Regions from separate parts of the Dermatophilus congolensis genome, predicted to be linked through region 2. Evidence: predicted binding sites of a transcription regulator. Region 2 holds the regulator's gene; the other holds the start of a gene.

Region 1 (14,500 bases), 180 kb from region 2:
CGCGCAACAACATCATCCACCACAGCGCGCATTACCTCAGGGTCAGCTAACACAGGGGTGAAGTCCTTAAAAAGGACACCCGGAGAAGGGAAATCTTCCACATCAACCAGACGAGAAGAAACAAGGCGGGCCAGATCAGTGCGTTGTGACACGAACGTGAGCCTAAACCATCAACCCCCACCCCCATCCCCAGCACTTGCCCAACAACCCCGTGAGATGGCGTGAGGGGCACACCAAACGGTGTGCCCCTCACGCCATCTCACCTACTCACATCAGCGAGACTTGCGACCAAACCTCTTCTTCTTTTTACCCTTCGACTCTTCCTGCAACATCGACGGGTGAATCAAACGGCCAGTCATCGTTTGCGGACCGACCTCCTGATCCGAAGCCAAAGGAACCGGACGCTCAAACGCACCCGTACGCGCCGGAACCGGCTCAGGGGCTGGGGCATCCCCAGCTGACTGATCCGCCATTACGGACTGCTCAACATAGCCGCGAGCATCCACGCGCACACCCTGCTGCTCAAGCTGCTCACGCCGCTTGCGAGCACGCACCGACAACTCACGCATAGCAGGCTCTTTCTCACGCCAATGCGCCAACAACGGTGTCGCAATACAGATGGAGCTGTACACGCCCACGCTGACACCGACAAACAGCGACAACGACAAGTCCAGCAAAGTTCCCGGACCGATCACCGTGAAGCCCATCACCAACACCGCAAGAATCGGCAGCAAAGCCACGATCGTGGTGTTAATCGAACGGATGAGCGTCTGGTTCACCGCCAAGTTCGCGGCCTCTGAATACGTCTGACGCCCCGTCTTGGCTGCCTCGGCAGTGTTCTCACGAACCTTGTCGAACACAACCACCGTGTCATAAATCGAATATCCGAGAACAGTGAGGAACCCGATAGTCGAAGCTGGCGTGATCTCAAAACCGGCCAAGGCATAAATACCGACCGTCACGATCATGTCGTGCGCCAAAGCAATCAGCGCAGCCAACGACATCTTCCACGTACGGAAGTACAAGGCCAGCACCAACGAAACAATGACGAGGAAGACCACGAGAGCCTGGATCGCCTGCTGGGAGACAGACTCACCCCACGAAGGACCCACAACCGAAGAGTTCACATTCTCGACGGGAACACCGAAAGTCTTCGCAAGCGCGGCACTAACCTGCCGAACCGAGTCATCTTTCATCCGCTCCGTTTGGATACGGACCGTGTTCCCACTGATTACCGTCGAAGAAGCGACATCGATGCCAGAAGCACCCTTAACTGCAGCCTGAGCTTTCGTGTCATAGCTCTGCGTGTCGGCAACACCAGAAACCCGGAAGTCCGACCCTCCAGTGAACTCGATACCGGGGTTAAGGCCACGAAGCCCCACACCCAACGCAACGATCACCATCAAAACCGCTGAGATAGAAAGCCAAAGCCTCAGCTTCCCCACAAACGGGATTGAACGTTGACCCGTGTACAGGTCATTTCCGAAATCGGTGAGCTTGCTCATGCGTGGCTACCTCCGGTCGGGCGGGCAGCACCCGCAGTCGGACCCGGCACGAATCGTCCAGCACCCTTATATCCAGCATCCGTGCCGAGAGTCTTCGGGTCGAAGCCGGACAACTTGTGGCCAGAAGAGAAGAACTTCGTACGAGCCAGCAGCGTCAGCAGCGGATGCGTAAAGAGGAACGTCACGAAAAGGTCCAGCAGTGTCGTCACGATCAGCATGAACGCGAATCCGCGCACGTTCGCCGCTGCGAGCAAGTACAAAACAACAGCCGCGATGAGGTTCACGCTGTCCGAGATAAGGATCGTGCGCCGCGCCCGAAGCCACCCGGATTCAACCGCTGCTGCCAGGCGTTTACCTTCTCGAGCCTCATCACGAACACGTTCGAAGTACACGATGAACGAGTCCGCAGTAGTGCCAATCGCAACAATCGCACCCGTCACCCCAGCCATGGTGAGGCGCAGGTTGTAGCCCCAACCGAGCAAGGTCAAGATGATGTAGGTCAACGCCGCCACGAGCAGCACAGAAGAGACCACAACCAAACCGGTGATGCGGTACTGCCACAGGAAGTACACGAAAACGAGAATCAGACCAAGCAGACCGGCAATCAGACCGTTGCGCAGCTGGTCGCCACCCACGGTCGGAGAGACGTTATCGGTGCTCTGCACCTCAAAAGACATCGGAAGCGCACCGAACTTCAACTGATCAGCAAGCAACTTGGCCTGATCAGCAGTGAAGTTACCGGAAATCGAAGCCTGACCACCGGTAATGGCAGAAGAGAAATACGGTGCCGAAATAACCCGGTTGTCAAGGACAGCTGCCAACTGGTTACGCGGCTGACCCAGCTTGACCATGTATCCAGAAATCGTCGCGTACGCCTGGACGTAGTCATCGTGCGTCTTCAACTGGACTTCGTAACCACCGGTGGGCTGTCCCGTCTGCGGGTTCGTGGCCATACCTGAAGAAGCATCAGCGATGTTGTTACCGTCCATCACTGTCGGTCCCAGAACGTACAAGCTCTGACCATCGCTAGCGCAAGCAACGGTGGCTTTGTTCGGGTCAGGACGCTTAGTCACTTCTTGCTTCTGGCAGTTGATCTGCTTCAGCTCCTCTTGGAGCTCGGGGGTGAGCCACCCCTCTGAGGTAGCTGCCTCGATCAGCTTGGTTGGGTCTTTACGCACATCTGCAGTGATCGTAGGAGGCGCAGCCGGTGCCGTCGGCTTACCGGTGGGGGCACCAGTGGGCTTACCCGTTGGAGCTGCAGTAGGAGATGCGCTACCCGTAGGAGCAGGTGTCGTAGGCGCTGGTGTAGTCGGCTTCGGTGCCGGCGCAGGAGCAGCGGCTGCCTTAGGGCGACCAGCAGGAGTGGACGCCGAGGGAGTCGCAGCAGCTGAAGGCGACCCAGACGGGGCGGGAGTTGTACCAGGCTTGGCTGCTGGTGGACTGCTCGCAGAACCGCTGGGAGCTGGGCTCTGTGTCGGCGAGGGGGTAGCACCCGGCGGCTGGACAGGGATCATGCCCAGTACTGGACGGAATGCCATCTGTGAACTGGCGCGAAGGCCGTCCTCCTGCTGCTTAGTCATCCGGCCCGGGACAGAGACAACAACGTTGTTTCCGAGCGTAGAGACTTCAGCTTCAGCCACACCTTGCCCGTCAACACGGGCACGGATGATGTCAACAGCTTGATCAAGCTGCTGTTGATCGACGGTCTGCCCATTTTGTGTTTGCGGCTGCAGAATCATCTGCGTACCGCCTTCAAGGTCCAGACCCAGCTTGGGAGCCCACTGCCCACCCCACATCGTGGCGGACAAAGCAAGCAGTACCACCAAACCAAGCGATATGAAAGTACATATCACCAGGTCAGAGGTGGCGCGTTTGTGTGCCGGTCGGGTGTTGGTGCGGCGCGCTCCGCTTTCAACCCCGACGTTTGATCCCTCACTCGCCACGACGCCCCCTGCTCACCGAGTTGCTGCGATCACTCGAGTGATCGAGCGAGTCGCGCGTCCACGGCGCCGGGCGGGCCCGACGGTTCCGGATCCTATGCATGAATCGTCCTCGTTGTTCTGGTGGAGTTATGCGTTCGCTGGCCAGCCGTACGAGCCGGTCAGGCTGAGACGAGCATCGACGCCGATCAAGCGAATCAGCGGATACGCCTCCACGGATGGCACGCACCGAGCGGTGCACACTGTCGTGCGGTGCTGCACCGTACACATGGACGGACTCACCACGCCTGCACTTCTACGGAGTCACGATGACCGTTCCCCCGGGGTCGCGCCACGGTCGTGGAGTGTCCGGTTGCGCACGGTGAGAGCGCCTTTGCGCCCTCCGAGTCTAGGTGACGCGTCGATGTGTCCAAGCGCGCGACTCGTGGGGGTGTGTGTCAGTCTCCTATAGCCGTCCTATACCTGAGCCGCCTTGATCATTCTCGACGGTTGGAACCGATCCTGAGTTCCGTTGCGCACCGGGCATAGACAGTGCCGGATTATCAGGAACAGGGATTCCTAAATGCTCAAAGGCCGCTGAAGCAGCAACCCGACCACGTGCTGTACGCACCATGAGTCCCTCGCGTACCAGGAATGGTTCTGCAACGGTCTCAACAGTGTCTGGTTCTTCCCCCACCGCGACAGCTAATGTCGCGACCCCAACAGGTCCACCTCCAAAACGACGACACAACGCATCCAGCACAGCACGGTCAAGACGATCCAACCCGCGACTGTCAACGTCAAACAACTCCAACGCCGCACAAGCAGCATCAGCATCGAGCACACCGCTTCCATGCACCTGTGCCCAGTCACGCACCCGCCGCAAAAGCCGATTAGCGATCCGAGGGGTGCCACGTGAGCGGTCAGCTATCTGGGCAAGACCTTCATCAGTTGCCTCGACATCAAGAAGATTCGCTGACCTGCGAACAATGGCAAGGAGCTCGCCACTGTCATAAAAATCAAGATGCCCAGTAAACCCGAAACGATCACGCAAAGGAGCGGGCAGCAAACCAGCCCGCGTGGTGGCCCCCACCACAGTGAAAGGTGCCAGCTCCAACGGAATTGCCGTAGCGCCTGGGCCTTTCCCAACGATGATGTCGACACGGAAGTCCTCCATCGCTAGATAGAGCATTTCCTCAGCGGGTCGGGCCATACGATGAATTTCGTCGAGGAAAAGCACTTCCCCTTCGGTCAGCGACGACAGGATGGAAGCCAAGTCCCCAGCGTGCTGGATAGCTGGCCCGCTCGTAATACGGATAGGGGCGCCAAGCTCAGAGGCCACGATCATGGCAAGCGTGGTTTTACCCAGCCCCGGCGGCCCAGATAAAAGAATGTGGTCCGGGCTGGAGGCCCGACGCTTAGCAGCTTCAATAACAAGGCCTAGCTGGTCACGGACGCGACGCTGACCAGGGAACTCCGCAAGCCGTTTCGGGCGTAGCGCAGCTTCGATCTGGCGTTCGTCACCGGTTTCATCCACGTGTGCGCTGGGGTCAACGATGCGTGGTGATGCGTCATACGAGCCGTCGTCCCACGGGTCTGCCGAGTGCTCTCCTAAAGGGCTCACCGGCTGAGCTCCTGCAGCGCGGCTTTCAAAGCGACCCCCACGGGAGCATCAGCATCCACGGTTTTCGCTACTCGCCCCAGGGCTGCCTCAGCTTGTTTGGCAGACCAGCCCAGACTTATGAGAGCTTCAGATACTGAACCGTTCCAGGCCGGTTCATCACTGCTACTGGCAGCGGGCTCTTCATGGTGGGCGTTTTCGTCAAGGCCGAGTGCCGTCATCTTTTCGCGCAGCTCCAAAATGATTCGTTCGGCGCTTTTCTTACCGATGCCAGGAACTTTCACCAAAGCAGCGACTTCTCCTGCAGAGATCGCTGTCGCCAGCCGGGCAGGTGTGAACACCGCCAGCATGGCCAACGCCATCCTGGGGCCCACTCCACTGACGCTTTGCGCAACCTCGAAAATTTCTTTCTCCTGCGCATCAGCGAATCCGTACAAAGTCCACGCATCTTCACGAACCACTAGGGTCGTGGCCAGCTCTGCCTGTTCTCCAACTCGCAGTGAGGCCGCGGTGGCAGGAGTGAGGCGCACCTGTAGCCCCACACCCCCAACCACAATCACAGCCTGATCTAGCCCTGCACTGATGACCGTGCCGCTGATCGAGGCGATCATGCTTCTCCTAAACCGTGCTGTTTTGCGTCGGGCACCTCACGCCACCGGAGAACGCAAGGCACATATTCGGACATGTGTTCGCTTGCAACGCTACCGCATCCCACCGAAGGTAAAACGTTGCCTCTCAGCGCCCTTGCGCCCGCTTTGTTGCCTGCTCAATACGTGCCGCCGCTCCCCCACGCCACACGTGGCACACCGCTAGCGCCAAGGCATCCGCCGCATCAGCGGGTTTAGGAGGAGCGTTCAGAGCTAAAATCCGAGTGATCATAGCTGTCACCTGCGCTTTATCGGCCCGCCCATTTCCCGTAACCGCAGCTTTAACCTCACTGGGTGTATGAAGTGCTAACGGCACTTCTCTTCGGGCTGCAGCCAGCATAGGGATGGCGCTGGCTTGTGCAGTGCCCATGATCGTACTCACGTCATTGCGGGCGAAAACTCGTTCCACGGCAATTGATTCAGGCTGGTATTGATCGAGCCACTCATCGAGTTGACCAGCCAAAGAATTGAGCCGTTCGTGAATCGGATCGCCAGTGGGGGTTCGGATTACACCTACCGCAACCATGCGCAGTTGTCTTCCAGGAGCACCGTCGACTACGCCTACACCACATCGGGTCAATCCTGGATCTACTCCCAGAACTCGCACCGCTGCTCCTCTTCGTTTGTTCTTTACATGTGTGAGAGCGCCAGGAGGTCTTAATGAGCCACCTGGCGCTCTCACACATTCACGCGTGTGCGCAGAAAGTGTGCTCAGTCTTCGTCTTCGAGCTGAGCGGCCACCTCAGGTGAGATGTCTCCGTTAACGAAGACGTTCTGCACGTCGTCGCTGTCTTCGAGGGCGTCGACGACACGCAACATTTTGCGCGCACCTTCGAGATCGAGCGGAACCTGCAGGTTCGGGACGAATTCCGCTTCGGCAGAGTCATAGTCCACGCCGGCCTCTTGCAGGGCTGTGCGGACGGCAACGAAGTCACTGGCTTCGGAAATGATGCGGAAGCTGTCACCGAAGTCTTCGACCTCGTCAGCGCCAGCTTCGAGGACGACCTCCAGTAGGGAGTCCTCGGTTGCCTCGCCGTCTTTTTGCGCCTTGGGGACGATGACGACGCCTTTGCGCTCGAAGTTGTAGGCAACCGAACCCGGGTCAGCTAGGGAGCCACCGTTGCGGGTCAGTGCCACGCGCACTTCAGTGGCGGCGCGGTTGCGGTTATCAGTCAGGCACTCGATCAGGACTGCGACACCGCCGGGGGCGTAGCCCTCGTACATGATGGTCTGCCAGTCGGCGCCGCCTGCTTCTGCACCGGATCCGCGTTTGACGGCGCGGTCGATGTTGTCGTTGGGGACCGAGCTCTTCTTAGCCTTCTGGATGGCGTCGAACAGTGTCGGGTTGCCTGCTGGGTCACCGCCGCCAGTACGTGCCGCGACCTCGATGTTTTTGATCAGCTTGGCGAACAGCTTGCCGCGCTTGGCATCGATGGCCGCTTTCTTGTGTTTGGTAGTCGCCCACTTGGAGTGACCGCTCATACGTTGTCTCCTCGAAAATCGGAACGGAGTGCCCGCGGATTTGTCGGTATCGATCGCATCCAGATCCGAACTATCGTACCCATCTGTCGTGTAGTGGCCTGCGCCTTCAGAGTGGGGTGGGCTGTTTAGCTTGCTTGGACGAGGTTGATGAAGTGCTGGTGCATGCGGTGGTCGCCGGTTACCTCGGGGTGGAATGCGGAGGCTAAGAGATTTCCTTGGGCGACGACTACGGGGCGGGGTTTGCTGTGGCCGGTGGGTGTTTCGGTGGTGGCTGAAGCGAGTATTTCAACCTCAGGGCCAGTGGTTTCTACCCATGGGGCCCGGATGAAGACGGCACGCATGGGGGTGTCAGTAGTCGTGATGCCAGCTACAGGTAGATCTGTTTCGAAAGAGGCGATTTGGCGTCCGAATGCGTTGCGCCGCACGACGATGTCGAGGCCGCCGAGGGTTTGTTGGCTTTTTTCGCCGTCGAGGATTGAGTTGGCTAGCAGGATCATTCCGGCGCAGGAGCCGTAGGCGGGCATGCCATTGCGGAGTCGTTCTTTAAGGGGTTCTTGGAGGTCAAAGGTTCGTAGGAGCCGGTCGATCACGGTGGATTCGCCCCCGGGTAGGACGATGCCGTGCACGGTGTGGAGCTCTTCGGGGCGGCGAATGGGCACTGCGGTGGCGCCGCAGGCGGTGATGGCGGTGGCGTGTTCACGCACGTCGCCTTGGAGCGCAAGAATTCCGATGGTGGGCGATGTCACGTCATAAAAGGCTACGTGGTGGGGTGTGGTGGGTTAGGCCAATAGCAGCGGCGGGGAGATGTGTGTGGGCTTCTCCCCGCCGCTGTGTTTCTTGGGGTTTATTCGAAGGTGAGCTCGGTGGCTTTTTGGAATTCAGGGTGACGTTCTTTGTTGCGTTTGACCAGCGGCCATAGGAACCACACGGTGGCTGTGAATAGGGCTGCTGCGCCGAGCACCTTCCAGTTAAAGAACTCGTTTGAGGTGTCGATGAGCATGATCACGATGATGCCCACCAAGCAGATGATGCCGAACCAGCCGGTGTAGGGGGCCCCGGGCATGGGGAATGAGGTGGGTTCGACGAGGCCTTTGTTGATGCGTTTCCGTAGGGCCATTTGGCAGGCGAAGATCGTCACCCATGTCCATACGATGCCGACTGCGGCGGTTTCGACGGCGATGTCGAATGCTTCTCCAGGCATGAATACGTTGAGGATGACTCCCAGGAAGTACACGAATGCGGTGAGGAGGATGCCGCCTGCGGGTACGCCGGTTTTGTTGAGTTTGGCGGTGAAGCGGGGGGCTTCGCCGGATGCTGCCAGGGAGCGCAGGATGCGGCCGGTGGAGTAGAGGCCGGAGTTACATGAGGAGAGCGCTGCGGTGATGACGATGACGTTCATGAGGTCGCCGATCCAGGGAAGCATGGATCCGAAAGCGGTGACGAAGGGGCTTTCGCCGGCTTTGTAGGCGGTGTAGGGCAGCAGGCAGGACAGCAGGAACACGCTGCCGACATAGAACAGGGCGATCCGGTAGATAACAGCGCGGACTGCTTTGGGGATGACATGTTCGGCGTCGTGGGTTTCCCCGGCTGCGGTGCCGACGAGCTCGATGGTGGCGTAGGCAAAGACGACGCCTTGCATGAGCATGACGAAGGCAAGGGTGTTGCCGTTGGGGAAGAATCCATCGGGTGAGGTCAGGTTGTGTAGTCCGGCGGGGTTGCCGTTGAACTTGAAACCGATGATGACCATGACGGTGCCAACGATGAGGAAGGCCGATAGGGCGAGCACTTTGAGTAGGGCGGCCCAGAATTCGAGCTCTCCGAAGGCTTTTGCGCTGGAGAGGTTGATAGCTAGCACGAGGGCTAGGGCTACGAGCGCGCTGATCCATTGAGGGGTGTCGGGTAGCCATTTGCTGATGTACACGGCAATGGCGGTGATTTCGGCGACCCCTGTGGTCATCCAGTTGAGCATGTACATCCAGCCGGCCATGTAGGCGGCGCGGTCTCCGAAGAATTCACGTGCGTAGGAGACGAAGGATCCGGAGCTGCGACGGTGCATGACGAGTTCGCCTAGGGCACGCATAAGGAAGAAGGCGATGACGCCGCAGAAGGCGTAGGAGAGGATGAGTGAAGGCCCTGCGATGGCCAGGCGGCGTCCTGCGCCGAGGAAGAGGCCGACTCCGATGGCGCCGCCGAGGGCGATCATCTGGACCTGACGGTTGGTGAGCGATTTGTGGTAGCCGGTGTCGCCTGCGTCTTCGAGGTGGAGGGAGGCGTTTTCGGCTGGCTGTGCCGGGGTTGAGCTCGTTGATGAGCTTCGTTGCTCACCAGGTTGTGATGATGTCATGCCCTAACAGTGAGGCCATGGGGTGGCCTGCATGAACTTGTGGTGTCGGCAAGCGTCTAGGCGGCCGTAGTGGCTGTTGTCTGCACATGGCCAACTAGCTGGGAACTTATGAATATCGCGCTGAAATTAGTCTGAAAAAATTTTTGCGGTTCTGGTGTGTCTTGTCCGGCAGTGGTGTATGGGTTTGTGGTTACTGCCTATGTGCTGGTGGTCAGCGGCGCGAGAACGTGTTTTATGTCGCACCGCTGACCACGGCTGCGTTTGTTTATGTGTGTTTCAGTGGCAGGCGCAGGTCAGAGGTCACCAGCCGCGCTCAGCGAGGCGGTGGGGTACGGGGATGTCGTCGACGTTGATTCCGACCATTGCTTCGCCCAGGCCTCGGGAGACTTTGGCGATGGTGTCGGGGTCGTCGTAGAAGGTGGTGGCTTTGACGATCGCTGCAGCGCGTTGGGCGGGGTTTCCGGACTTGAAGATGCCTGAGCCAACGAAGACGCCTTCGGCGCCCAGCTGCATCATCATAGCGGCGTCGGCTGGGGTGGCGATACCGCCAGCGGTGAAGAGTACGACGGGGAGTTTGCCGTTGGTTGCTACTTCTTTGACTAGGTCGTAGGGGGCTTGGAGTTCTTTTGCGGCTACGTAGAGTTCGTCTTCGGGGAGCGAGGTGAGCCAACGGATTTGATCGCGCATTTTGCGCATGTGCGTGGTGGCATTGGAGACGTCGCCGGTGCCGGCTTCTCCTTTGGAGCGGATCATCGCTGCACCTTCGGTGATGCGGCGTAGGGCTTCGCCGAGGTTGGTGGCGCCGCAGACGAAGGGGACGGTGAAGGCCCATTTGTCGATGTGGTTGCTGTAGTCGGCGGGGGTGAGTACTTCGGATTCGTCGATGTAGTCCACGCCCAGGGATTGCAGTACCTGTGCTTCGACGAAGTGGCCGATGCGTGCTTTGGCCATGACGGGGATAGAGACGGCGTTGATGATGCCGTCGATCATGTCGGGGTCGCTCATGCGTGAGACACCGCCTTGGGCGCGGATGTCGGCAGGGACGCGTTCGAGGGCCATGACGGCAACGGCGCCTGCGTCTTCAGCGATTTTGGCCTGTTCTGGGGTGACGACGTCCATGATCACGCCACCTTTGAGCATTTCGGCCATGCCGCGTTTGACGCGGGTGGTGCCTACAGCGGACTGGGCGGATGACTGTTCGGTCATGGGTGCTCCCTTGCGTTCCTAATGACTGATGCCTGGGTAGACGATACGCGCAGCGCTGTTGTGGCTGGTCTGGATGGGTGTGGGTTAGGTGGGTGGTGCGGTGAGGTCGTCGTCGAATTCGATGGGGCGGGGTGTGGTGGCGTGTCCGGCGAGGTGGGCCATGCGTACCAGGGGTGTGTGTCGCAGGCGGCGGACGTCGCTGACGGTGTCGTTGTAGAACTGGCGGGCTAGCTGGACACGGCGGTGTGTGGCGATGGTGTGGGCGATTGGGTCATCGGGTGAGTTGCTGTTCGTAGGGGTGGCGGTGGGCAGGGTTTCGCGGAGTGCGACGGTGAGGGCTGTTTCGGTGAGTTCGCGTAGGGCGAGTTGTCCTTCAGCCCAGTCGAGGGTGAGGAGGCTGTGGTCGCTGTGGGTGGCTTCGGCGCTGGCGGAGGCGAGTATGAGTGAGCTGGCGGGGTCTAGGAGTCCGGAGTTTGCCAGGGTGGTGGCTGCTTCTGCGCGGCGGATGAGGTAGGCGTCGAGGGCGGCGAGGGCTCCTTCGGCGCGGGTGTGGAGGCGGTGTAGTCGCGCTGCTGTGTAGGAAAGGTGCCAGGCGAATAGGGCGAGGATGAGCAGGGTGGTGAGGATCCAGGTGGTGTTCATGGGGTAAGGGTCGCTTTGAGGGTGGCCCAGAGGGCTGTTGCGGTGTTGGTCAGGGGTGTGGTGCGGGTTCCTTCCAGGACGGTTTCGTAGACGGCGAGGATGTCGTCACTGACGTGGCGCCAATCGTAGGTGGCGGCGCGGGCCGGGCCTGCTAGGTGCAGCTGGTTGCATAGTTCGGGGTTGTGGAGGAGGTTGGTGATGGCCTGGGCGAGGGCGTGTGAGTTTCCTGTGGGGAAGGTGATTCCAGCGTCGCCAAGAACGTGGGTGAAGGGGGTGAGGTTGGAGGCGATGACTGGTGCCCCGGCGCTCATTGCTTCTACTAGGACGATGCCGAAGCTTTCGCCTCCGGTGTGGGGGGCGATGTAGGCGTCGACGGAGCGTAGGAGTGCGGCTTTGTCTGTTTCGGGGATTGCTCCCAGGAAGTGAGCGGCGTGGCGGGCTGAGGCGGGGATGCGGTTGCGGGCGGTGGGGATGTCTCCGTGGCCGGCGATGAGTAGGCGTAGGCCTGGGTGGTGTTTGAGTAGGTGTGGGAGGGCATCGGCCAGGACGGGTAGGCCTTTGCGGGGTTCGTCGATACGGCCTAGGAATGCGATGGTGGGGTGGTCGGGGGTTCCGGTCCAGGTGGGATTGGGGGTGGCGGTAGCGAAGGTGTGTGTATCGACGCCGTTCGGGATGATGACGCTATCGATGCCCATGTGGTTGAGGGCGGTTTGTCGGGCAGCTTGGGAGACGGCGATGCGGCCGTGGATTTTTTCTAGGGATGAGCGCACTAGCGGGGATACCGCTTGGATAGCGAGGGAGCGTTCGAGGTTGGTGTGGAAGGTCGCCACGATGGGGGTTCGTGCCGCGCGTAGGGCGAGGATGGATGTGCTAGGTACGAGGGGTTCGTGGATGTGGAGGATGTCGAAGCGGCCGTTTTCTAGCCAGGTGGTGACACGGTTGGCTACGGCTGGGCCGAAGGCTAGGCGCGCGATAGAGCCGTTGTAGGGGATGGCGCGTGAGTTTCCGGCGCTGGTGAAGTTGCGGGTGTGGGGGGTGGTTTCGTCTGCTGGGGCGAGTACAGCGACGTGGTGTCCGCGGGTGTGGAGTTGGTGGGCGAGGTCGCGGGTGTGGTTTTGCACGCCGCCTGCGACATCGAAGCTGTAGGGGCAGACGATTCCGATGCGCATCTTAGGTGCCTTGGGGTGTGTAGATGGGTTGCATCATGTGCCAGTCCTGGGGGTGGTTGAGGATGTTGTTGGCGATGACGTCAACGCAGTATCGGGTAGCGTCGCGGACGCGTTGTCGGGTTGTTCCGCTGGTGGGTGGGGCGGGTGGGTGGAATTGGATGACGGTGCGGTAACTGGTGGTTTCGGGGGTGGGTTCGTAGTGGATGGTGACGGGCAGGACTGAGATTCCTGCGGTGATGGCCAGGGCAGCTGGGCCGACGCTGGCGTTGATGTGACCGCCTGGGAAGGTGACAGCCACTCCCCCACCGGTGAGGTCTCGATCGGCCAGTAGGGGGATGATGACGGGTTTGCTGGTTTCGTTGTGGAGGGTGCGTAGTACGTTTCCTTCGCCGGTGAGGGCGATGATGCGCATGCCTAGGGCGTGGCGAGTGGCGCGGAAAAGGGTGAAGACGCTTTCTGGTTGGAGGCGTTCGGCGACTGTGACAACGGGGCCCAAGTCGAGTTGGGCCCAGGCTCCTGCGAGGTCCCAGTTTCCGCTGTGGGAAAGGAAACAGGCAACAGCGCGGGGCTGCTCAGGTGACCCCATGGCTGCGCGGATGTGATGCAGTCCTTCTATTCGGGTGGAGTTTCGGATGTCTTCGGGGGTCATTGCTGGTAGCCGGAATAGTTCGCACCAGTAGCGCAGGTAGGAGCGAACTCCGTCACGGACGAGGGTTTCCGGTGAGCGAGGGTGCGGTAGGTGTGGGTGCAGGTGGCGGTAGTTTTCGCGCAGGGTGCGTACGCCTTGCCCGTTAGCGATATAGGTCAGGTGGGCGGCGAGATCGAACAGGGCGAAGGCTAGGCGTTGAGGTAGTCGTGGAATTACCTGCCAGGCGGTGGCGAATGCGCTGGTTGTGAGCTTGTCGCTGATGTGTTTGCGCCAGGTGTGGGTGGGGTTTTTCATGGCACGGGGTGGATGTGGTCGGTGCGTTTTTTCTCGATTTCTTTTGCGACTGCGTGCATTCGTTGCCATACGGTCAGGGCGCTCGCGGCAGCTAGGGCCCACAGGATGTAGCCGAGGGTGTCGCTGGGCAGGTTGGCGATGTCGACGATGAATGCTCCGGCGAGGGTGATGAGGAGTCTGTCGGCGCGTTCGGCGATGCCGATGTTTGCTCCGGTCATTCCTAGGCCTTCGGCGCGGGCTCGGGCGTAGCTGGTGACGAAGGCGAAGACGAGGCAGAACAGTGAGGCCCAGGTGGCGGAGGTTTCGTGGGGTTGGCGGGCGTAGTAGAGCAGGAGGCCGCCGAATACAGCTCCGTCGGCGAGGCGGTCGAGGGTTGAGTCGAGGAAGGCTCCCCAGGTGCTGGTGGTGCCTGATAGGCGTGCCATTGTGCCGTCGAGGAGGTCGAATAGGACGAAGAATGTGATGAATAGGACTCCGGGTGCGAATTCTCCTCGGGGGAAGAACCAGAGTGCGCCTGTGCATACGCCTAGTGCTCCGATGGTGGTGACTGCGTCGGCGCTGAGGTGTATGCGCAGGAGGATTTTGGCGATGGGTGTGGCGATTTTGGTGGCGAATGAGCGGGCGAATTTGTTCAGCATGGGGCCCCTTCGTGGTGGTGGGTGTGTGGGGGCCGCCGTTGTGGTGGTGGGCATTCGCTGTCGTAGGTGGGTGTGTGGTGTCGGGTAGGCGCTGCGAATGCCGGTGTGCTCATGATTAGCCCACCCTATGTGAAGGGGTGGTTTTTCTTGTCGGTTGGTGGTGCTGCTTATTGGGTGGTGTCTGTCCATCCTTGAGTGAACATGCGTCGGGTGTCATCGAGGAGGACGGGTAGGGCTTTGGTGCGGCCGATGATGGGGAAGAAGTTAGCGTCGCCGGACCATCGGGGGACGATGTGTTGGTGCAGGTGTGCTGCTACGCCGGCGCCTGCTACTGCGCCTTGATTCATTCCGATGTTGAAGCCATGTGGGGCATTGACGTGCTGC
Region 2 (14,500 bases):
TCGGGCGTCTGGGGCAAGAGGTTTTGCGGCTACGGCAGTGGGCTCAGGAAACCGAATCTGGTGACCGTGATGATCTGGTCCCGGGGGTTTCTGAGCGCGCTTGGCGTCAAGTGTCGGTGTCGGCGCGGGAGTGCCTAGGGTCGCGGTGTCCGATGCGTGAGGAGTGTTTTGTTGAGCAGGCGCGGGCAGCGGCTGCTGACGTTGACATCGTGGTCACAAACCATTCGTTTGCTTCTATTGATGCGTTTGAAGGGCGGCGTCTGCTGCCTGAGCATGATCTTCTTGTGGTCGATGAGGCCCATGAACTCGTTGATCGGGTGACAGCGACGGTCACTGATGAGCTGGGCTCTAAATCTGTTGGTAGTGCTGCACGTAAAGCTGCCTCGCATGCTGATGCCAATGAGTTCGCTTTGGCTGGTGATGGGTTGGCTGTTGCTTTGGAAGCGGTTCCCGAGGGCAGGGTGCAGACTGCCCCGGAAATGCTGGTTCAGGCTTTGGGGCGTGTGCATGAGGCTGCGCGCCTGCTGTGGGGGTCTTTGAAGGGCGAAGGCGGCGAACCTGTCGAGGGCGCAAAGAAAGTCGCTCGTGCCGCGGTTGAAGAGATCCACGCTTTCACTGAACGTGCTTTGGAAAACAGGGAACTCGATGTGCTCTGGGTGACTAAAGACGACCGCAGGGGAGCGGTGCTGCGTATCGCGCCGATGAGTGTGGCGATGCAGCTGCGGGAGGCCATGTTCACCGAACGGACGGTTGTGTTGACCTCAGCCACGCTGGAGTTGGGGGGATCTTTCGACCCTGTAGCTGGGCAGATGGGATTGCGGGGGCAGGGAGCCCCGGCATGGCGTTGCGTGGATGTGGGTAGCCCGTTCGACTATGCGCGGCAAGGAATCGCGTACGTGGCTGACCGGCTGCCTACGCCTGGACGTGATGGCGCTGCGACGGAGGTTTTCGACGAGATCGAAGCTCTCATTCGTGCTGCTGGCGGCAGAACATTGGGGCTGTTTAGTTCGATGCGCGCAGCTAAGACTGCTGCGGAGCAGATGCGGGAACGCTTCGGCGATGACCTGGACATTCTGTGTCAGGGAGATGACCAACTATCGACGTTGGTGAGGCAGTTCGCCTCGGATGCCAGCACTTGCCTGTTTGGGACGCTTTCGTTGTGGCAGGGCGTTGATGTGCCTGGCTCGGCGTGTCAGCTGGTCATTATTGACCGGATCCCGTTTCCCCGCCCCGATGACCCTCTCACTGAGGCGCGCACTCGCGCCATTGGCTCTATGGGAGGTAATGGGTTTATGGCGGTTTCGGCTACTGCTGCGGCTCTCAAACTTGCGCAGGGGGCTGGGCGGTTGATCCGCCGTGCTGATGACCGTGGAGTTGTTGCTTTTCTCGATCCGCGAATGAAGAAAGCCCGTTATGCCGGGTTTTTGCAGGCTTCGCTGCCTGATATGTGGCCCACCACTGACCGTGATGTTGTGTTGGGGGCTCTTCAACGTCTTGATGCTGCGGCTGCGCCTGTGCTGCCGGTCGCGGCGCGTGGGGAGCGCGCGGTGATGAAATCTATGCCCGCCACTAGTGCTCCACCGATGGAACCTGGAGAAACCGAGCATCCAGCGCCGCGCGTAGAGCACACTGGCGCAGTGGACTCGAGTCTGGCAGTGACGGCGGGGCATAAGTGGGATGCCACTCTTGATGAAGAACTCCGCGATGGTCTCGATCTGGGGCTTGATATCTCTGAGCTTGCTGAACATCTTGAAATGCCACCTGAATCGATCATTGCCCGGATGAAAGCACTGAAACTGTCATGACTGCACAACGGGCTGGACGCCGCCGCGCCCCGGAACCGAACTCTGGGTTCGGTGGCTTTGATGATGACGCCACCATCGCAGACACTCCCGCCGGGGGAGTGCCGCCTTTGGTTCTCGTGACTGGGCCAGAACGTGTCTTGGCTCAGCGCGCTTTGGAAGCCACTGCTATCGCGCTACGGGCTACTGACCCGCAGGTCGATATTGTCCGTTTTGATGCCGAAGGGTATGAGGCTGGCTCCATCGCTATGGCCGCTAGCCCTTCTCTTTTCGGGGGCAGAACAGGCATTTTTGTGCGTGGCTTGGAGGCCGCTAATGACGCTTTGATCGAGGACCTTGTTCGCTATCTCAGTGCCCCTGAAGAGACGGTGACTCTTGCCGTTTGGCATCGCAGCGGTAATCGTGGCAAAAAAGTCCTCGACATGATGAAAAAAGCTGGTGCGCGGGTTCTGACCGCTCCAGCGATTAAGAGCGACCGGGACAAGTCTGAGTTTGTCAGCAGTGAGTTCCGTCGCGCGGGGCGTCGTATCGCTCCTGACGCTGTGAAAACTCTTGTCGAAGCAGTAGGTAAAAGTGTCGATGAGTTGGCTTCTGCTTGTAGTCAGCTCATCGCAGACACCACAGGGGCGATCGACACCGGAACAGTCGAGACGTATTACGGCGGCCGTGTCGAAGCGAATGGGTTCAAAGTCGCCGATGCTGCTTTGGCGGGGAACACTGCTGAGGCGCTGGCGTTGGTGCGGCATGCGTTGGCTGTGGGGACTGATCCTGTGCCGATTGTGGCTGCGTTGGCGGTGCAGATTCGCCAGCTCATTAAGGTCACGGGGGCGCCCTCTGGGTCGGCGGGGCAGGTTGCTGGGGCGTTGGGAATGGCTCCCTGGCAGGTTGATCGGGCTCGTCGTACTGCGCGAGGGTGGAGTGAGGATGGGCTTGCTGTTGCGGTGGAGGCAATCGCGGCTGCTGATTTCGCGGTCAAAGGTGGGGGCCGGGATCCGCAGTTCGCGGTGGAGCGGTGTGTGTTGCAGGTGGCGCGGGCTCGGCATGCGTACACAGGTCGAGGTCGGGGTCGATAGCGGGGGTGAGGTGCAGGGGTGCTTCGGTCGTGTCCAGCGCGCCTGTTAAGCTGGATGTTCGCGTGCGCGCCCAGGTCGTGCGCAAGTCACGCGAAATTAGCCCTTCCTTGGCCGGGCCGACCACGACGACTTCAGTTGCGGTTCGGATGCGAGGGGGGCCTGCTTCATGCGTGTGTGTGGAGTAGTCCTTCGACCAGAAAGTCAGATTCGTGGCAAACATTAAGCAGCAGATCAAGCGCGTTAAGACCAACAACAAGCGGACCGAACGCAACAAGGCTTACAAGTCTGAGCTGCGTACTTTCATCCGTAAGTTCCGTGTTGCGGTCGAGGCTGGCAACAAGGACGAGGCAGCGGTGGCGCTGCGCGACGCGTCCCGCAAGCTGGACGTGGCCGTGAGCAAGGGCGTCATTCACAAGAACCAGGCCGCTAACAAGAAGTCGGCTATGGCGACGCGTTTCAACGCTCTCTGATCAACTCCGTGACGCCGGGAGACCGGTGATCGGTGAGGCGAGGGCCGTCTGGAGTTTCCAGGCGGTCCTCGCTTCGTATTTCTGGGTGGCTGGTGGGCCCGGTTCCTTTGGAGAGGTTCTGCTGCCCTGCGGTAGATTGGCGACGGCCCGGCGTGTCCAGTCGTGGCCCGTGACGTGGTGTATGACGAGACGAAGGACGATGTCGATGAGTGAATCAGCTTCCGGAGCCGGCTACCGATACACGGCCGAGGTAGCCGATCGCATCGAGCGCCATTGGCAAGATGTGTGGGAGACCGAAGGTACATATGCCGCCGCGAACCCAGCTGGCCCGTGGGCTGACTCGCAGGCCGCTAAGCGTGAGCCTCTTTACGTTCTGGACATGTTCCCTTACCCCTCTGGGGCGGGGCTGCACGTTGGGCACCCGCTGGGTTATATCGCCACGGATGCTTTCGCACGTTTCCAGCGCATGACGGGTAAGAACGTTCTGCACACCCTGGGCTATGACGCGTTTGGTTTGCCAGCTGAGCAGTATGCGATCCAGACCGGTCAGCACCCGCGCGTCACTACCGAGAACAACATTGCGAATATGCGTCGCCAGCTGCGTCGCTTGGGGTTGGGCCATGACACGCGTCGTTCCGTGGCCACCACCGATGTCGAGTTCTACCGCTGGACGCAGTGGATTTTCTTGCAGCTGTTCAACGCCTGGTTTGATCCCCAGGCCCCTAACGCCAGCAACGGCAAAGGTAAGGCTCGCCCGATCTCGGAGCTGGAGGCAGAGTTCGCGGACGGCACCCGTCCTACGCCAGATGGCCGCCCGTGGGGTGAGTTGGCGCGGCACGAGCAGCGAGAAATTCTTGACCAGTACCGGTTGGCGTATGTCTCTTCTGCGCCGGTGAACTGGTGCCCCGGGTTGGGAACTGTTTTGGCGAATGAGGAAGTCACCGCTGAGGGACGTTCCGATATCGGCAACTACCCGGTGTTTAAGCGCAACATGCGGCAGTGGATGATGCGCATCACCACATACGCCGATCGCCTTTTGGAAGATCTGGATCGGGTTGACTGGCCAGAGCCGGTCAAGTTGATGCAGCGTAACTGGATTGGTCGCTCTACTGGAGCGACGGTGCGTTTTGATGTGCCTGCAGCAGAAGGTGCCACCGAACAGGTCGAGGTGTTCACTACCCGCCCAGATACGTTGTTTGGCGCCACATTCATGGTGCTTGCTCCGGAGCACCCGCTTGTTGAGAAGATTGTGCCCGCCACGTGGCCTGAGGGCACTAAGCAGGCGTGGAAAGCTGGAGCGGCCACTCCTTCTGAGGGAGTTTCTGCCTATATCGCTGCGGCGGCGAGCAAAACCGAGATGGAGCGCCAGGCAGAAGGCAAAGAAAAAACGGGTGTGTTCACTGGGGCGTTCGCGATCAACCCGGTTGATGGGCGCGCTCTTCCTGTTTTCATCGCCGACTACGTTCTGATGGGCTACGGCACGGGCGCCATCATGGCCGTCCCTGCCGAAGATGAGCGTGATTTCGCATTCGCTTCGGCCTTTGACATTGACGTGATCCGCACCATCGAACCGCCGGCGGGGCATCCTGAAGATCAGCCTTACACCGGTGATGGAGTGAAAATCAACAGCACCGGGGAGGGCATCGATCTCAACGGCATGTCAGTGCCGCAGGCCAAAGCCGCGATGATCACTCACCTGGAGGCACAGGGCATCGGTGAAGGCACCACTACCTACAAGCTGCGTGACTGGCTCTTCAGCCGCCAACGGTACTGGGGTGAGCCGTTCCCCATCGTGTACGACGAGTTCGACCAGCCGGTTGCGGTACCGGAGTCGATGCTTCCAGTGCAGCTGCCTGAAGTAGACGACTACTCGCCACAGAAGCTCGAACCCGAGGACGAAACTAGTCAGCCGGTGCCGCCGCTGGCTCGCGCCGAGGAATGGGCGAATGTGCAGCTCGATCTTGGTGATGGCCCGAAGATGTACCGCCGTGAGCTCAACGTGATGCCCCAATGGGCTGGCTCCTGCTGGTACGAGATGCGTTACCTCGACCCGGCCAACACGGAACGTTTTGTTGATCCGCAGGTCGAGCGGTACTGGATGGGCCCCCGAGCCACTCCTGTGGAGGGCGCGCCGGCAGGTCTACCGGATGTTGGTGGAGTGGACCTGTACGTCGGTGGTGTGGAGCATGCTGTGCTGCACCTGCTGTATGCCCGGTTCTGGCACAAAGTGTTGTTCGACCTGGGGCACACCAGCAGTGCCGAGCCGTTCCGCCGGCTGTACAACCAGGGTTACATCCAGGCGTATGCGTTCCGTGACCAGCGTGGCCAAATCGTTCCTGCCGCCGAGATCACCGAGTCTGTGCAGCAGGACGGCACCACCGCCTACCTGTGGAACGGTCAGGAAGTCGTGCGTGAGTACGGCAAGATGGGCAAGTCGTTGAAGAACGTTGTCAGCCCTGACGAGATGTACGACCAGTACGGGGCCGACACATTCCGGGTGTACGAGATGAGCATGGGACCGCTGGAGGCCTCCAAACCGTGGGAGACCCGCGCGGTCGTTGGTTCGCAGCGTTTCTTGCAGCGAGTGTGGCGCAACGTCATCGATGAAGAAACCGGCGAGGTCGTTGTCGTCGATGAACCTATGGATGAGGACACAGCACGGGCGATGGCGCGTGCAGTGCAAGGCGTGCGTGCCGACTACGCCGGTTTGCGGTTCAACACAGCGATCGCCAAGTTGATCGAGTTCAACAACGTTCTCACCAAGCTGGCACATACTCCGCGTGAGGCTGCTGAAACGCTGGTAGTGATGTTGGCGCCAGTGGCTCCGCACATTGCTGAAGAGTTGTGGCACCGCCTGGGGCACAGCGATTCAGTGGTGTACGCGCAGTTCCCTGAAGCTGATGAGGCGCTCCTGGCTGCGGCCTCGGTGACCGCGGTGATTCAGGTGCTGGGTAAGGTCCGGGCACGCATCGAGGTTGACCCCTCGATCTGTGAAGCTGACCTGGAGAAGGCAGCATTCGCCGAGCCGCGCATCGCTGAACTGATTGAGGGCAAAACAGTCCGCAAGGTCATTGTGCGTGCCCCGAACCTGGTCAACATCGTCGCTCAGTGACAGCTCGCAGCACTGACAGCCCGGTGGCCGGTGGCCGCAGCATTGCTGTGGTGACAGATTCCACTGCCGGGCTGTCTGCTGCTGAGCAGAGGCAGTTGGGTATCGGGGTGGTCAGATTGCACGTCCTGGCTGATGGGCACGAGATCACCGCAGATAGTGAAGGATCTTTCCCGATGGCTGCGGCTGCAGCTAAAACCACCGGTACTTCACGTCCTTCACCGGGGGAGTTCCTCACCTGCTACGAAAACTTGGCTTCTCGTGGTGTGCAGGGCATCGTTTCGGTGCATTTATCTTCCCAGCTATCTGGCACGCGTGACGCAGCATTGTTGGCCGCGCGGTCGGCATCGGTGCCTGTGCACGTCATCGATAGCGCAATGGCTGGCGCCGGGTTGGGGAACGCGGTGCGCCACACAGCGTCGATTGTCGCTGGGCTATCGCCGCAGGAAGCTGGTGAGGCCGCTCGCGGTATTGTTCGCGCGGTTGCCGATGCGACGTCCACGTTTTTCTATGTGCATTCTTTGGAGAACCTGCGTAAGGGCGGGCGGATTGGTGCTGCTGCGGCGTTCCTTGGGGCAGCCTTGTCAGTGAAACCGATTCTTCAGCTCACAGACGGGCACATCGAGCCCGTGGAAAAACTCAGAACTACTGGACGTGCTGTTTCACGCCTGATTGAGTTAGCGGTTTCGCGCGCTAGACAGCTTCTAGGCCCGGTCACGGTGACGGTGCAACATGTTGATGCCACCGAGCGTGCCGATCTGTTGGCAGAAAAACTCACGCAAGCGTTGATAACGCAGAGCATCTCCGTTGCTTCGGTGTCGGTAGCGCCTGTGGACGAGGTGTTGGCGGTGCATGTCGGTCCGGGAGCAGTTGGGGTATTTGTTACAGGAACGCCCACAGAGCCTACGTAGGGGCGTCCACAACCTGTTGAGAAGGGATTTGTTCTCCACATCAGCAGGTGCTGTCTGCATCTGAGTGTTCTGGTTCGGCATAGCTTCACCGCATGCCTCCTGCCGATCCGCTGCCCACCGCACAAGCTGCCCACGAGGCCAGTCGCCCGCGTGGAGTCAATGCGCCGTGGCCAATCCACCCTTCGCGCCATCGTGCTCACCGTGCTTTCGCTGCTTGCGAGTCCCGCTATGCCCCTGACTCTAGTGCCGGGTTCGTGTCCGATATTGATGAGGAATTCGAGCTGGAGTGGGCGTCAGAACGTGAGCAGTGGGATTCACAAATCGACGACTGGGATCTAGCAGAGAAACCCTCTGGTGGCTGCAACGACGTCGAGCAGCGGTGGCAGCAACTCGTCGCGAAAGCAGAATCAAAGAGCGCTCGCAGTTACAACGAGCCCACGCACCCAGCAGCAGGTATGGGGGATGTACAGCAAAAAACACCATACGTACCGCAGATCAACAAAAGCCCTCGACCAAATGTGCGCGCTCTGCTTGCCTCCCCAGCTGCGGAGAGCCATAACCAGCATCGGCGTTTGCCACCCCTGGAAGACGAAGAGCGCATACACGCCACGGACACTCGTGCTCTGCTCGCTGTTCCGCAACGTCTCCAAACGGCCAGGAGTGTTCCCCCTACCCGCGCGATTATCGGAGCCTTGATCATTGGTGTGCTGGCGTGTGCGGTGGTGTTCGCACGTTGGTGGTTCACCGAACGTCAAGCAGCAGAGCACATCGTTCCCGCTGCATCCACCCATGCTGGGCAACCGTCACCTTTAGGAACTGCGGGGAAGGCTGATAAACAGTCACAGACGACACCGGCGGCCATCACGGTCCATGTCGCCGGGAGAGTCACCAAACCGGGGGTCGTCACTGTGCCTGCGGGGTCCCGTGCGAGCCAAGCGATTGCGGCCGCAGGTGGTTTCGCACGTGGAAGCGATGCCCGCAGTATCAATATGGCCAAGCCACTCAGTGATGGTGAACATCATCGTCGCTGCCCTGGGTGAGGCAGCCCCCGCGGCCTCTGTAAGCAGCCCAGGTACTTCTACTACCGCTGCAGGCAAAGTGAACCTCAACAGCGCCGATCAAACTACCTTGGAAACTTTGCCTGGTGTTGGTCCGGTGATGGCCGGAAAAATCATTAAATGGCGCACCGATAACGGGCGCTTCACGCGTGTGGAAGACCTTAACGAGGTCTCCGGTGTCGGTGAAAAGACCTTCGCTAAACTTGCCCAACTCGTCACGGTATGAGGACGGTTGCCAACCTGCTTCTTAGCGCACTGCGTGATAAGCGCGAAAAACCTTCCTCGGCCACTGAGGTGCCTGCTGACCTGCGCCTATTTATCCCAGCAGTGATCGCGTGGAGCGTATTAGCCGTGGCTGGTCCGCACTGGACTTTCACCACTGGGGCGGCACTAATCAGTGCGCTGCTCGCCCTGCCTGCTGCTGCATTTCTCTGCCGATGTCCCACCTCGATCGCGCGCATCGGCACTTTGACTCTCATTGCCACGTTTGTTCTGTGCGCCACCGCCACCGCGTATGATCTGCGTAGACAAGCTGGCCCGATCCCCGATCTTGCAGCAACACACGCCACTGGCGCCCTGACTGGACGTATCACCGAAGAGCCACGACAAATTCCCTCTGCGAACGGCTCGGGGGCACTGTATGTCGCCTTGATGAACGTCGAAACGATTGAACATCATGCGCTAAGCACTTCGGTAGCTACACCAGTGCGGATTTTCGCTGATCAACGCCTCGCTCACGCAAACTGGGGTGACGCTATTACGGTGCGTGGAGCGCTACGGGAAGTCCCTGCGCCAGATAAAGCCGTCGCCACCGTGAGCCGCCCGAACGCACTGCAGGTACACCCATCACCGAATCCGATTTTGGCCGTGGCCACGTATGTCCGAACTGGGCTCAGTCAGGCTACTCACGCTCTTCCTGAGGATGCTCGCGGACTCGTTCCGGCGATGGTTCTCGGTGATCGTTCACAACAGTCTTCTTCTCTGGTTGAGGCGATGCGCGACACCGGCTTGACTCACTTGAGTGCAGTGTCGGGCACGAACGTGACGTATGTACTCCTTGGTGTTGCTTTCTTGATGCGGCTGATCGGAATGCCACGGCGGGTCCGGCCTTTTCTCGGTATGGCCGCAGTCGCTCTTTTCGTGGTTGTGGCTCGCCCAGATGCAAGTGTGTTGCGTGCAGCAACGATGGGAGCTGTTGGTCTGGTTGGTGTTAGCGCTTCACGCCGCGGTGCTGCGTTGCCTGCTTTGGCCGCTGCCATTTTGTTGCTTCTGAGTTTCGATCCGTGGTTGGCCCGTAGCTATGGGTTTGCGCTTTCGGTGCTGGCTACGGCGGGAATTGTTCTGTTTGCGCGCTCGTGGTCTGAGGGGATCGCAGGTAAGCTCCCGAGGTTTTTGCGTTGGCTGGCTCCCCTTGTTGCTGTTCCGTTGGCTGCGCAGGTGATGTGCGCTCCGGTGTTGCTTCTGCTGAGCCCAGGGATTCAGCTGATTTCTATCCCGGCTAATGTGCTCACCGCTCCTTTGGTTGCCCCGGTCACCCTGGGTGGGATTTTTACGGCTGCTGCCTCGTTGGTGTTTCCGTCGTTGGCGGCATTGTGTGCGTGGTTCCCAGGGGTGTGCGCGTTGGCGATTGCGTGTGTGGCGCGTGGGTTGGCGGTGGTTCCTGGTGGAACAGTGCCGTGGCCGGCAGGGGGGTGGGGAGCTGGTGTGTTTGCGGTGCTCACTGTGGTGGTGTTGTTCACGGTTCCGGTGTGGCGGCGACTTTTGGGGGTTATGTGTCGTCATAGCGTTTTTGCTGGTGGGGGCTTGATTGTTGCTTTGTTCGCGGTGTGGGTTCCGTTGCCTGGTGGACAGGGGGCTCAGGGCTGGAAGTTCGCTGCCTGTGATGTGGGGCAGGGGGATGCGTTGGTTGTGCGTGGTGATGATCGTGCGTCAACTGTTTTGGTGGATACCGGTCGTGATCCGCGGTTGATTGATGCTTGTCTTGATGCGTTGGATGTGCAGCACTTGGCGGCGGTGGTGTTGACCCATTACGACTCGGATCATGTTGCGGGGCTTTCGGGTGTGGTCGCTGGCCGGAAGGTGGAGCGGTTGGTTGTTTCGGCTGCGGCCGAGGCGCGGGGGCGTCCTGCACAGATCACTCGGATTATCCAGAGTGCGCAGATTCCGGTGGAGACGTGGGTGATGGGCAATGAGGGGGTGTGGGGTGGGCTTCGTTTGCGAACTGTGTGGCCGCGTAGTGAGCACAGCGCTAGTTCTAATGACGGCTCTTTGGTTCTTACCGCTGAAGCTGGTGGGATGCGGGTGTTGTTGTTGGGGGATGCTGAAGAAGCAGCTACTGCTGCTGTGCGTCGTGCTCTTGAAGGCAGTGGGCAGTTAGGCAGTTTTGATGTGGTGAAGGTGTCGCATCATGGGTCGGCGCATGTTGCTGCAGGGTTGTATAGCGATCTGCGGGCGGCAGTTGCGGTTATTAGTGTGGGGGCGCAGAACACCTATGGGCATCCAGCTCCGTCGGTGATGGTGGATTTGCAGCGTTCGGGGGCGAGTGTGTGGCGCACCGATGAGGCGGGGACGGTCTTGATGCATGTTTCGGGTGCTGGTGGTGGCCGGGGTGTTGTGGTTCGGGGGCTGCGAACCAGATGAGGTTTTAGATCATGAGGGTGGCGGGGATTTCTGGTGATGTGTGTGCTTGTTCTGCGCTGTCGGTGAGGGCGTGGAGGGTGGTGGCGACGGCGGGGACGCGGAAAAGGTCGGGTGTGGTGACGGCGTAGACGGTGCGGTGGCTTTGGGGGGTGATGTTGCGGATGGCTACGTCGGGGTGGGTGGCTTTGGAGAGGTTCAGGGCGGGGATGAGGGCGGCGCCGAGCCCGGCGCCGACGAACCCGAGTACGGCCATGTAGTCCTCGGTTTCGTAGGTGACGCGGGGGCGGAATCCGGCCAGGTTGCAGGAGTCCAGGAGGTGGCCGCGGCAGCGGGGGCAACCGGCGATCCAGTCTTCGTTGGTGAGGTCGGCGAGGTTGACCACGGGGTTGCTGGTGAGGGGGTGTTGGCGGGGGAGTGCGACGTGTACAGGGTCATCGAATAGCTCGATGGCGTGGAGTGTTTCGAGGTTGTCTTCGGCTGCGGGTAGTCCGGCTCCGTCGTAGGCGAAGACTAAAGCGATGTCGCATTCGCCGGCGCGCAGGGCGGCTAGTGCTTGCGGGGGTTCGCCTTCGGTGAAGGTGACGGTGATGCCGGGGTAGGTTTCGCGTAGTTGAGCTAGGGCTGCCGGGACGATGGCGGCCGATGCCGAGGGGAAAGCCATGAGGCGTACTCGTCCTGATTCGAGTCCGGCGATGGCTGATATTTCGTCTTCGGCTTGTTCGAGAGCGGTGAGTATGGCTGTGGCGTGGCGGGCGAGGACTTCGCCTGCTTCGGTGAGGCGTACGGTGCGGCCTACGCGTTCGACGAGGGTGGTTCCGGTGCGTTGTTCGAGTCGGCGCACCATTTGTGAGATCGCAGGTTGGGAGTAGCCCAGGGAAGCGGCGGCGGAGGTGAAGCTTCCGGCGTCAGCGATGGCGTGCATGACTCGGAAACCGGCGATGTCGATCATGTTGCTGATCATAACGTCGCGTTACTGGTATCGCGGGTGGTCACAGGCGTCGGATGACTGCGGTGACTTTTCCGAGGATGGTGGCGTGGGTGGCGTCGATGGGGCTGTAGGCGGGGTTGTGTGGCATGAGCCAGCGGGAGCCATCGGGGTTGATTTTTAGGGTTTTGACTGTTGCTTCGGAGTCGAGCATGGCTGCGATGATTTCGCCGTTGCTGGCGGTGGGTTGGCGGCGGACGACGACCCAGTCTTTGTCACAGATGGCTGCGTCAACCATGGAGTCCCCGAAGACTTGCAGGAGGAAGAGCTCTCCTTCACCGACGAGTTGGCGCGGTAGGGGAAAGACGTCTTCGAGTGCTTCTTTTGCGGGGATCGGGGCCCCAGCTGCGATACGGCCAAGGACGGGCACGTAGGTGGCTTCGGGGTGCAGATCTGTGCTGTGTGTTTCTGGCGTGGGGGGTTCTGTGGCCTCGGAGCGGGGCTCTTTACGGTCCGGGAGGTCTAGGTCGGTGTCGATGAGTATTTCGATGGCGCGGGGGCGGTGGGGGTCGCGGCGCAGGTAGCCCTTGCGTTCGAGGGCGGAGAGCTGGTGAGAGACGCTGCTGGGTGAGGTCAGTCCTGCAGCATCGCCAATTTCGCGCAGGCTGGGTGGGTATCCGCGGGATTCCACGCAGACGCGGATGACCTGGAGAACTTTGCGTTGCCGTGCAGTGAGTCCGGGGCGTTGTTGGGCGGCGGTTTCATGGATCTCGGACATGGGGATCCTTTCTCTAGCACCGCCTGCCGACAAGGTGAGATTTCGCAGGGGGCGTGTGAACGGTGTCGGGGGGTGAGAGCAAGGTGGGTTTCACCTTGGGCTGACTGGTTCCCGCTCTTTTCGGGGCTCTGGATTGGGCGTGTACGTGAGTCCGATGAGAGTTGCGAGATGGGGCTGTTGTTCGAATTCTAGGCGGCGATGGGCGGTTTCCTCAAACAGATGTTCGGATTCTGTGTTGCGCCCCCCAGAAGGAGGAGCTCATCTCAGGGGGCACGTTAGTCAAGTTGGATTAAGTAAATCGAATATGTGTGCGAAATATCCTTGCTTTTCTTATCGAACTCTTGTTCGATAGAACAGGTATTCGAATCATTGACTCGCGTGCGACAGGCGCAGAGTCGGTGTTGGGGTATAAGGAGAGGGAGTTTGTGATGACTGGTCGCAATATGCTGCATGCGGTATCAGCTGGCGGGGAACAAGCTGACATGCGGGGGCATGATGAAGTCGGCGCTGGAGCCACAGCTGCAGGTGAGGGGTTAGCGACTGTCATTTCCTTCCCGGATTCGGGGCGGGAAGAATCGAGCCCGGTGTGGTCGATATCTACAGGGCGCTTAGTGGTGGCTTTGGGGGTGGTGTTTGCGGTGTCACTTGTCGTTTTTATGGTGTGCACTGGTCTTGATCAGGTGGGGATTGTGATGGATCGCATGGTGACCGTCACGGAGAACCAATCAACGCTGGCAGATGTTGCCCGAGAGTACCTGCCGCAGCTTCCTTCTGGTGATGCAGTGATGATCCTGCAGCAGATCAATGACTTGGCTGATGTGCATGTGAGTGCGGGGCAGCGTTTGTGGATTCCACGCATGCCGTGAGATCCATTGGGGCAGTAGCTTCGACACGCCGGTGGGGGGAGTTGGGCTCCTGAGTTGGAGGCGCGTGAGTGGGCTGCTGGCCTGTGTGTTTGCGGGCTTGGGATAGGGAAAGTGACGTATCAAACGGCCTTCCAGCTTTTGTTCGGAGAAGTGGCACCCATAGGATCACTACATCTAGTGACGCCAGGTAAGGCATCGTCCATATATTGTGGATGGGCAAAAGGTTTTATATCGCTATTATTTCAGTGGGCCTTTGTCTATTGAGAGAACGTGAACCTGCGTTCCTGGACGTGCGGGGATCCACGCGATGTGGCCGTTCCTCACGGCAGCATCGACACTCAACACGCAAGGAAGGGAAGCGACGTGCACTGCCCATTTTGTCGTCACGACGACAGTCGAGTCATCGACAGTCGTGCGATTGACGACGGATCGGGTATCCGGCGCAGAAGAGAATGCCCTTCCTGCGGGAGACGTTTCACAACCCTGGAAACCTCCGCACTAGCAGTACGGAAACGTTCCGGCGCAAGTGAGCCCTTCAGTCGCGGAAAAATTGTCACTGGGGTGCGCAAAGCATGCCAAGGCAGACCCGTCTCCGACGACGACCTGGCATTACTTGCCCAGCACGTAGAAGAAAACATCAGGATGCGCGGCGCCGCTGAGGTCGACGCGCACGCCATCGGACTGGCAATCCTTGAACCGCTACAAGCCCTCGACGTTGTCGCCTACCTAAGGTTCGCCAGCGTCTATCAAGATTTCGAGCGCCTCGAAGACTTCGAGGCTGCGATCGCCCGTCTGCGCCAACCTCAGGACGAGAACGGCGTCATTACCGACGACGGAGACCCACCCGGCAGCGGGTAAGCACCACCAC

What was found. Region 2 encodes LexA, which represses DNA repair genes until DNA is damaged. Its sites were predicted from a motif close to TCGAACANNTGTTCGA; they were not measured.
Region 1: a site for LexA is predicted at 5,723-5,738, ahead of ruvA (Holliday junction branch migration protein RuvA). Genes of this name have one in related genera too.

The regions. Positions count from the first base shown of each region.
Region 1 covers NZ_LT906453.1:1,852,176-1,866,675, reverse strand. The annotation lists gene CKV89_RS07980 (adenine phosphoribosyltransferase) at 1-152, opposite strand, end outside; gene secF (protein translocase subunit SecF) at 273-1,505, opposite strand; gene secD (protein translocase subunit SecD) at 1,502-3,448, opposite strand; gene ruvB (Holliday junction branch migration DNA helicase RuvB) at 3,891-4,982, opposite strand; gene ruvA (Holliday junction branch migration protein RuvA) at 5,045-5,656, opposite strand; gene ruvC (crossover junction endodeoxyribonuclease RuvC) at 5,781-6,299, opposite strand; gene CKV89_RS07950 (YebC/PmpR family DNA-binding transcriptional regulator) at 6,404-7,174, opposite strand; gene pdxT (pyridoxal 5'-phosphate synthase glutaminase subunit PdxT) at 7,300-7,920, opposite strand; gene CKV89_RS07940 (amino acid permease) at 8,019-9,518, opposite strand; gene pdxS (pyridoxal 5'-phosphate synthase lyase subunit PdxS) at 9,819-10,724, opposite strand; gene CKV89_RS07930 (hypothetical protein) at 10,809-11,366, opposite strand; gene CKV89_RS07925 (glycosyltransferase family 4 protein) at 11,363-12,535, opposite strand; gene CKV89_RS07920 (phosphatidylinositol mannoside acyltransferase) at 12,537-13,478, opposite strand; gene pgsA (phosphatidylinositol phosphate synthase) at 13,475-14,116, opposite strand; gene CKV89_RS07910 (HIT family protein) at 14,284-14,500, opposite strand, start outside.
Region 2 covers NZ_LT906453.1:1,673,179-1,687,678, forward strand. The annotation lists gene CKV89_RS07170 (ATP-dependent DNA helicase) at 1-1,805, shown strand, start outside; gene holA (DNA polymerase III subunit delta) at 1,802-2,875, shown strand; gene rpsT (30S ribosomal protein S20) at 3,085-3,345, shown strand; gene leuS (leucine--tRNA ligase) at 3,551-6,457, shown strand; gene CKV89_RS07190 (DegV family protein) at 6,454-7,365, shown strand; gene CKV89_RS07195 (SLBB domain-containing protein) at 7,620-8,405, shown strand; gene CKV89_RS07200 (ComEA family DNA-binding protein) at 8,374-8,649, shown strand; gene CKV89_RS07205 (DNA internalization-related competence protein ComEC/Rec2) at 8,646-11,063, shown strand; gene CKV89_RS07210 (LysR family transcriptional regulator) at 11,068-12,012, opposite strand; gene lexA (transcriptional repressor LexA) at 12,053-12,766, opposite strand; gene CKV89_RS07220 (hypothetical protein) at 13,195-13,632, shown strand; gene nrdR (transcriptional regulator NrdR) at 13,996-14,490, shown strand.